Regions from separate parts of the Shewanella sp. SR1 genome, predicted to be linked through region 2. Evidence: predicted binding sites of a transcription regulator. Region 2 holds the regulator's gene; the other holds the start of a gene.
What was found. Region 2 encodes sigma-54, which starts transcription at its own class of promoters, with help from an activator protein. Its sites were predicted from a motif close to GTTGGCACGNNNNTNGNNT; they were not measured.
Positions count from the first base shown of each region.

Region 1: the regulator sigma-54 is predicted to act here: its motif matches at 2,252-2,270, upstream of KV201_RS01135 (TorF family putative porin).

Region 1 covers NZ_JAJAEF010000001.1:251,473-254,929, forward strand. The annotation lists gene KV201_RS01115 (DUF4240 domain-containing protein) at 1-256, opposite strand, end outside; gene KV201_RS01120 (hypothetical protein) at 384-764, shown strand; gene KV201_RS01125 (response regulator) at 848-1,645, shown strand; gene KV201_RS01130 (HU family DNA-binding protein) at 1,805-2,077, shown strand; gene KV201_RS01135 (TorF family putative porin) at 2,368-3,060, shown strand; gene rimK (30S ribosomal protein S6--L-glutamate ligase) at 3,140-3,457, opposite strand, start outside.
Region 2 covers NZ_JAJAEF010000008.1:105,309-108,765, reverse strand. The annotation lists gene ptsN (PTS IIA-like nitrogen regulatory protein PtsN) at 1-373, opposite strand, end outside; gene hpf (ribosome hibernation promoting factor) at 376-663, opposite strand; gene KV201_RS09725 (RNA polymerase factor sigma-54) at 692-2,170, opposite strand; gene lptB (LPS export ABC transporter ATP-binding protein) at 2,278-3,009, opposite strand; gene lptA (lipopolysaccharide transport periplasmic protein LptA) at 3,006-3,457, opposite strand, start outside.

The DNA.
Region 1 (3,457 bases), on a different contig from region 2:
CTTTGCCGAGTGAAATCAAAAAACACCTGAATTCGGCAAAAGCATATTCAGAATCACAGCCAGTAATAATGTAAGCCGCCCCCCACACCGACCACAAATAGCTCCGGCGCATTTGCTGACCAAAGATTTTATCGAAGGCTTTTAACTCTTCATTACTCAGTTCGGCGAGTTTCTGCTTCAGTGCTTGAGTCAAAGACTCCTGTGATTGCGCCGCTTCCGTTCGCGTGACTAAACCCCAAAACTCAACTTCTGTCATAAACTTCACCTATTAGAGCCTTTCACAAAAAGGCATATTCTACACGATATTAAGGTTATGCTGGACTCGGATTAGGGCATTTCCTACACTTGCTCATCTTCTTCGCTACCTGTCTACACATACATCTATGCCTAAACGTCTTATGCTACTGATCTCTTTATATTGCCTCTTCAGCATTGCCGCACTTTTACGGGCTGTGACAACGCAATCCTTTGATGTATTCACCCTAGGCGTCCTCCCCGTGCTCGTTGGCATAATTATGCGCACGCCGTGGTCGAGCTTAGTATTGAAGATTTATATCGGCATGCAAACCTTAGGATTTTCCGCCCTAGGCATTACAGCGATTATTGCCTATCGTATAACCCCTGAAGATGTAAAAGTGATTGTTTCTGGTCACAATATTCCTATGTTGCCGCTGACGATAAGCATTATTGTCATTTTACTCCTGCAATATTGGATCGCATTTTCTAAGGTCACGAGTCATTATTTGACCCGTCAAACGCAGTAATGGACATTTGTTGCTAAGCTGTTACTAATCGCGTAGCTTAGCGACCCAATAAAATACTTGCGACTCTTAACTTGAAGTAGACTATGAGCCATTTATCGCCCAGCGAACTTTCCATTCTTTTGGTAGAACCTTCAGATATCCAGCGTCGAATTATTATTCAACGCTTACAACAGGAAGGTATTCTCAGCATTCAAACCGCAGAAAATATTGAAGCGGCTAAAGAAATTATTGCTCGCCACAAACCCGATCTTATCGCCAGCGCCATGCATTTTGATGATGGTACCGCCATCGATCTCTTAGGCTACTTAAGGGCTAGCGCTGACTGCAAAGATATTCAATTTATGCTGGTCTCGAGCGAGTGTCGCCGTGAGCAACTTGAGATATTCCGTCAATCGGGTGTGGTCGCTATCTTGCCTAAGCCCTTCAGTGCCGACCATTTAGCCACAGCCTTAAATGCCACTATCGATCTGCTCAGCCACGATGAGCTCGACCTCAGTAATTTCGATGTGCAGGATGTGCGCGTATTAGTGGTCGATGATAGCCGCATGGCACGAAACGTTATTAAACGCACTATCGGTAACTTAGGGATGAAACTGATTACCGAGGCCGAAGATGGCGCACAGGCCATAGAGTTGATGAAAAACAATATGTTCGACTTAGTGATCACTGACTACAATATGCCAAGCGTAGATGGCCTTGCGCTGACTCAATATATCCGTAATGAAAGCCAACAATCACATATTCCCATCTTGATGGTGTCTTCCGAAGCCAACGATACCCACCTCAGCAATGTATCCCAAGCGGGTGTGAATGCCTTATGCGACAAGCCCTTTGAACCCAAATTGGTTAAAAAATTACTCTATCAACTGTTAGAAGAATAAAACCAGAATAAAACTTAAGTCACGAACTGAGCAAATATTCTGCGCTTTACCGAACATCCTCCGGCACCTTAGACGCAAAAGGCTTTCCAAGCGCTAAACCTTATGGCATGTTAGGCACGCTTATTTCAAATAAATCTACGGAAAGAAGAGACAATAAAAATGAACAAAACTGAACTTATCGCCAAAATTGCAGAAAATGCCGATCTAACGAAAGTAGAAGCCGCACGCGCATTGAAGTCTTTTGAAGCAGCCATTACCGAATCAATGAAAAATGGTGACAAAATCTCCATCGTAGGCTTCGGTTCGTTTGAAACTGCGACTCGTGCCGCTCGCACCGGCCGTAACCCACAAACAGGTAAAGAAATTCAAATCGCTGAAGCGACTGTACCTAAGTTTAAAGCGGGTAAGACCCTACGCGACAGCGTAAACTAAGCTAGAAAATTCAAAACAACGCCTCCATTGTGAGGCGTTTTTTTTGCCCTATCCCAGTGAAACGCTGAATGTTTTTTGCACAACAAGAGTGCGCCTCTGCCCCATAAACTGGCAAATAAAAACATTTTATTAACACTTGATATTCTAATATCTTGTTTTACATAGAATTGTAATAGTGGCATGTGATTAGCAAATCCCTTCTTAGAAAAAAACCAAGATGCACTAATGACCACTGCTTACTTAAGTGTGCCACTGGTGAATCGATAAATAAGTCAATCGAGGGGATGAGCATGAAGAAATCACTGTACAGCGTTTTGGCCTTATCGACGGGAATGTTACTGGCTGGCAATGCCTTTGCAGCCGTATCAGGCAACATTGGTGGTACCTCTAATTACCTATGGCGCGGCGCGACCCAAACTAACGATGCAGTCGCAATCCAAGGTGGAATTGACTACAGCCATGATTCTGGCTTCTATGCTGGCACTTGGGCATCGAATGTAGATTTTGGTGACGATACGAGCTACGAGCTGGATCTCTACGCGGGTTATGGCGGCAGTATTACCGAAGACATCAGCTACGACTTTGGCTACCTCTACTACGCCTATCCAGACGCTCCTGGCAGCATTGATTTTGGTGAACTCCATGCTGCAGTGACTTGGAAGTGGCTTGAACTGGGTTACTCCCATGTCATCAATGCCGGTGACGATGTCGCCGCCGATCCGTTAGATAATAAAGATCTCAGCTATCTTGCCGCAACTGTCTCTGTGCCTCTCACTGAAAAACTCAGCTTATCAGTACACTATGGCTACTCAAGCGGTGATGTTGTGCAATCTTGGTTTGGCGAAGATAACTACGCCGACTATAACGTCACACTCAGCGCAGATACCAGCATGGGCACAGTGTCATTTATGGTTTCTGATACCGATCTCACCGATGATGATGCCAAACTGGTACTCGGCTATTCCTACAGCTTTGATCTCTAAGATCTAGTATTTAGGACTTAACGACTAAGCATAAAAAACGCCACTTTAAATGGTGGCGTTGTTTTAGCGCAATCATCCATTAGGCAATGATGGGTCTGTTGGTTTTACGGGCTGCGACCATTTTCTCGATATATTCAACAATGGGCTCAGTCACCGAAATCCCAGTGGTTTGTTCAATCCCTTCAATGCCTGGCGCCGAATTCACCTCAAGGATCAAAGGGCCACGGTTAGAGCGTAAAATATCCACCCCAGCGACCACCAATCCCATCGCTTTCACCGCCGCAATCGCCATTTTACGTTCCACTGCAGTGATTTTAACCACCTCACCACAGCCACCCAAATGCAGATTAGAGCGAAAACCCCCCTCGGGTCCTTGGCGCTTCATGGAGGCGATGAC
Region 2 (3,457 bases):
CGCTCAGCTTTTCGGCCATGCAAGACAAGGTACTTAAGTGCTGCTGACATTGGTCTGCAGGCACCAGTAGTGCAAATAAAATATCAACAGGTTGCTTATCGATAGCATCGAATGCTATCGGCTCTTCACACTTAATGAGTATGGCAATGGGCTGATCTATATCGGCTAGTCGACCATGTGGAATGGCGATGCCGTTACCTATACCTGTGCTCCCCATCTTTTCGCGCGCCACTAGGCTTTCGAATATCTCTTGAGATGAGAGGGTCGGGTACTGGGCAGCGACTAAGTCGCTGATGAGTTCCAGTACCTTTTTCTTGCTGCCCGGAGTGGCGCAGGTAGTGCACTCCGGCCGCAGTATGGTACAAAGTTCCATTATTAGTGTTTTGTTAACTTCTCTTTGTGTTTAATAACCTGACGATCAAGCTTGTCAATCAGGGCGTCTATAGCGGCATACATGTCAGCATGCTCTGAAGTAGCAAAAACTTCACCACCGATAAGATTTATTCTCGCTTCGGCAATCTGTTGCATTTTCTCGACATTGAGCACAACGTGCACATTATTGATCTGTTCGAAATGGCGTTCAAGTTTTGAAAACTTTTCTTCTACATATGCACGTAACGATTCGGTAATTTCGACATGGTGTCCACTCAGGTTTATTTGCATAGAAACGTCCTCCGATATCCACTGTAGGTTATAAACTTTTACGCTGATTAGAAGGCGGAATGAGCATAGCCTCTCGGTACTTCGCAATGGTTCTGCGGGCTACGTTGATCCCTTGTTCTGCCAGAAGTTGTGCCATCTTACTGTCGCTTAATGGTTTTTTCTGGTTTTCCGCTGCAACCAGTTTCTTAATGAAGGCTCTGATTGCTGTGGATGAGCACTCCCCACCATCGTCAGTACCGACGTGGCTAGAGAAGAAGTATTTTAGTTCAAAAAGTCCCTTAGGGGTATGCATGTATTTCTGTGTCGTCACCCTTGAGATGGTCGACTCATGCATTTCTACCGCTTCGGCAATATCGTTCAGCACCATAGGTTTCATGGCTTCTTCACCGTATTCAAAGAAACCTTGCTGATATTGGACGATACAGTTCGCCACCTTCAACAGGGTATCATTACGGCTCTCTAAACTCTTGATAAACCATTTAGCCTCTTGCAGATGACCACGAATAAATTGGCTATCGGCTTGGCTTTTAGTGCTGCGCGCCATCGAAGCATAATGTTGATTTACATTGATTTTTGGCATGCAGTCAGGATTAAGCTCAACCACCCAACGGCCATTTTTCTTCGACACTGACACATCTGGGATGACGTATTCGTCATCGTTGGGCGTAATCAATAAACCTGGGCGGGGATTGAGGGTTTGGATAAGCGCGATGCCGTCTCTTAACTCATCCTCTTTTAATTTAGTCTTACGCATCAACAATCTAAAATCGCGGGCGGCGATCAGATCTAAATGATCTTTGATCAGCATGCGGGCGTTTTCTAGGTTGGGCGTGTCAGCGGCGAAATGCGACAGTTGGATCAACAGGCACTCGCTTAAATCGCGGGCGGCAACACCAATAGGATCAAAGTGTTGAATGCGCTTGAGTACAGCTTCGACTTCGTCGAGCTCAACCTCAGAATTGCCCATGGCTTCGAGGATTTCGTCAGTGCTTTGGGTGAGATAGCCTTGATCGTCGATGGCATCAATAATGGCGGTGGCAATGGCTAAATCGGTTTCAGAAAACGGCGTGAGGTTTTTTTGCCATTCTAAGTGTTCATACAAGCCTTCACTGGTCTCACCTTGGAAGGGCATATCGTCTTCACGACTGCCGCCGGGGCCAGAATTGGGAGAGGCGGTGAACACTTCATCCCATGTGGTGTCCATGGGGAGTTCGTCGGGCATGGACTCTTTCGTGAGCGACTCTGCCGTGTCTATGGTGGAGCTGTCTTTTTCTGGCGGCAGGGTGCTAGATTCACTGAAATCCGTATCGGATAGCGTTTGGTTTACAGGGTCTTTAGTGGCGTCGAATTGATCCTCTTCCAGCTCGAGAAGGGGATTAGAATCTAAGGCTTGCTGGATCTCTTGCTGCAGTTCTAATGACGACAGTTGCAACAGACGTATGGCCTGTTGTAATTGTGGCGTCATGGTTAACTGTTGACCCAGTTTGAGCTGGAGTGACGCTTTCATGTTACCGCTGATCCCTACGTTATTATTGTTGGATGAGGTCGCTTGTTATCATCTTGAGTGGAGTCCAATGGTGGCATAAATTGCCTGCATTGGCTCCGCTTGATTAACTATAGCCTGAATTGTTCACCTAAGTACACAGCCCTAACTTGCTGATTGTCTAAGATCTCTGCGGGTGTTCCCTCGGCAATCAAGTTTCCGTGACTCACGATATAGGCATGTTCACACACATCTAATGTCTCACGGACATTGTGGTCTGTGATCAACACGCCAAGGCCACGACTTTTGAGCTGTTCGATAATCTTTTTAATGTCGATAACCGAAATCGGATCGACACCAGCAAAGGGTTCATCGAGCAAAATGAACTTAGGATTTGCTGCTAACGCCCGCGCAATTTCGACACGGCGACGTTCACCGCCCGACAATGACATGCCTTGGCTGTCACGGATATGGGTGATGTGGAACTCTTCGAGCAGATGCTCTAGCTCTTCTTCCCTTTGCTCTTTTTTTAATTCTTTACGCGTTTGCAGCACGGCCATGATGTTGTCATGGACGGTCAGTTTACGAAAGATACTGGCTTCCTGCGGCAAGTAACCTATGCCTTTGCGGGCGCGCAGGTGCATAGGATCTGCGGTTAAATCATCATCGTCGATAAAGATGTGGCCTTTATCGCTTTTAACCAGACCAACGACCATGTAAAAGGTGGTAGTTTTACCCGCGCCGTTCGGGCCGAGTAGGCCAACGACTTGACCGGTTTTGACCGTCAGACTGACGTCTTTAACCACTTGGCGACTCTTATAACTCTTCGCCAGATTTTGTGCTCTTAGGGTGATTTGGGTCATTTAGAGTCCTGCTTTTTCACAGGTTTATCTGCTGGCGCGTCTGGTTTGGCATCATCTTGATAGCTTTCTGGCTGAATAATCGTGATCACGCGATCGTCACCACTGCCGGTACTCTCGGCAATTAATTTTTGCTGGATGATGTTGTAGCGGATCAAATTACCCGTCACTTGGCTGCCCGCTTGATCTAACGAGGCTTTGCCTTTAAGTGTCAGGGTGCGGCTCGCCATATCGTAACGAATTTCTTTCGCGCTCGCCGAGGCTGGACGGCCATCGTCTAATACTTGGCTGTACGTCGCAGGGTTACCTGTGGCCACTAAAATTTTGCTATTTTCACCTTCGGCAGAAAATGCACGCAGTTGATCTGCATGGATTTTAATCGAACCTTGGGTGACTTCAACCGGACCAAAGAAGATGATCTGGTTGTTCTTGATATCTGCCGTTTGGCTCA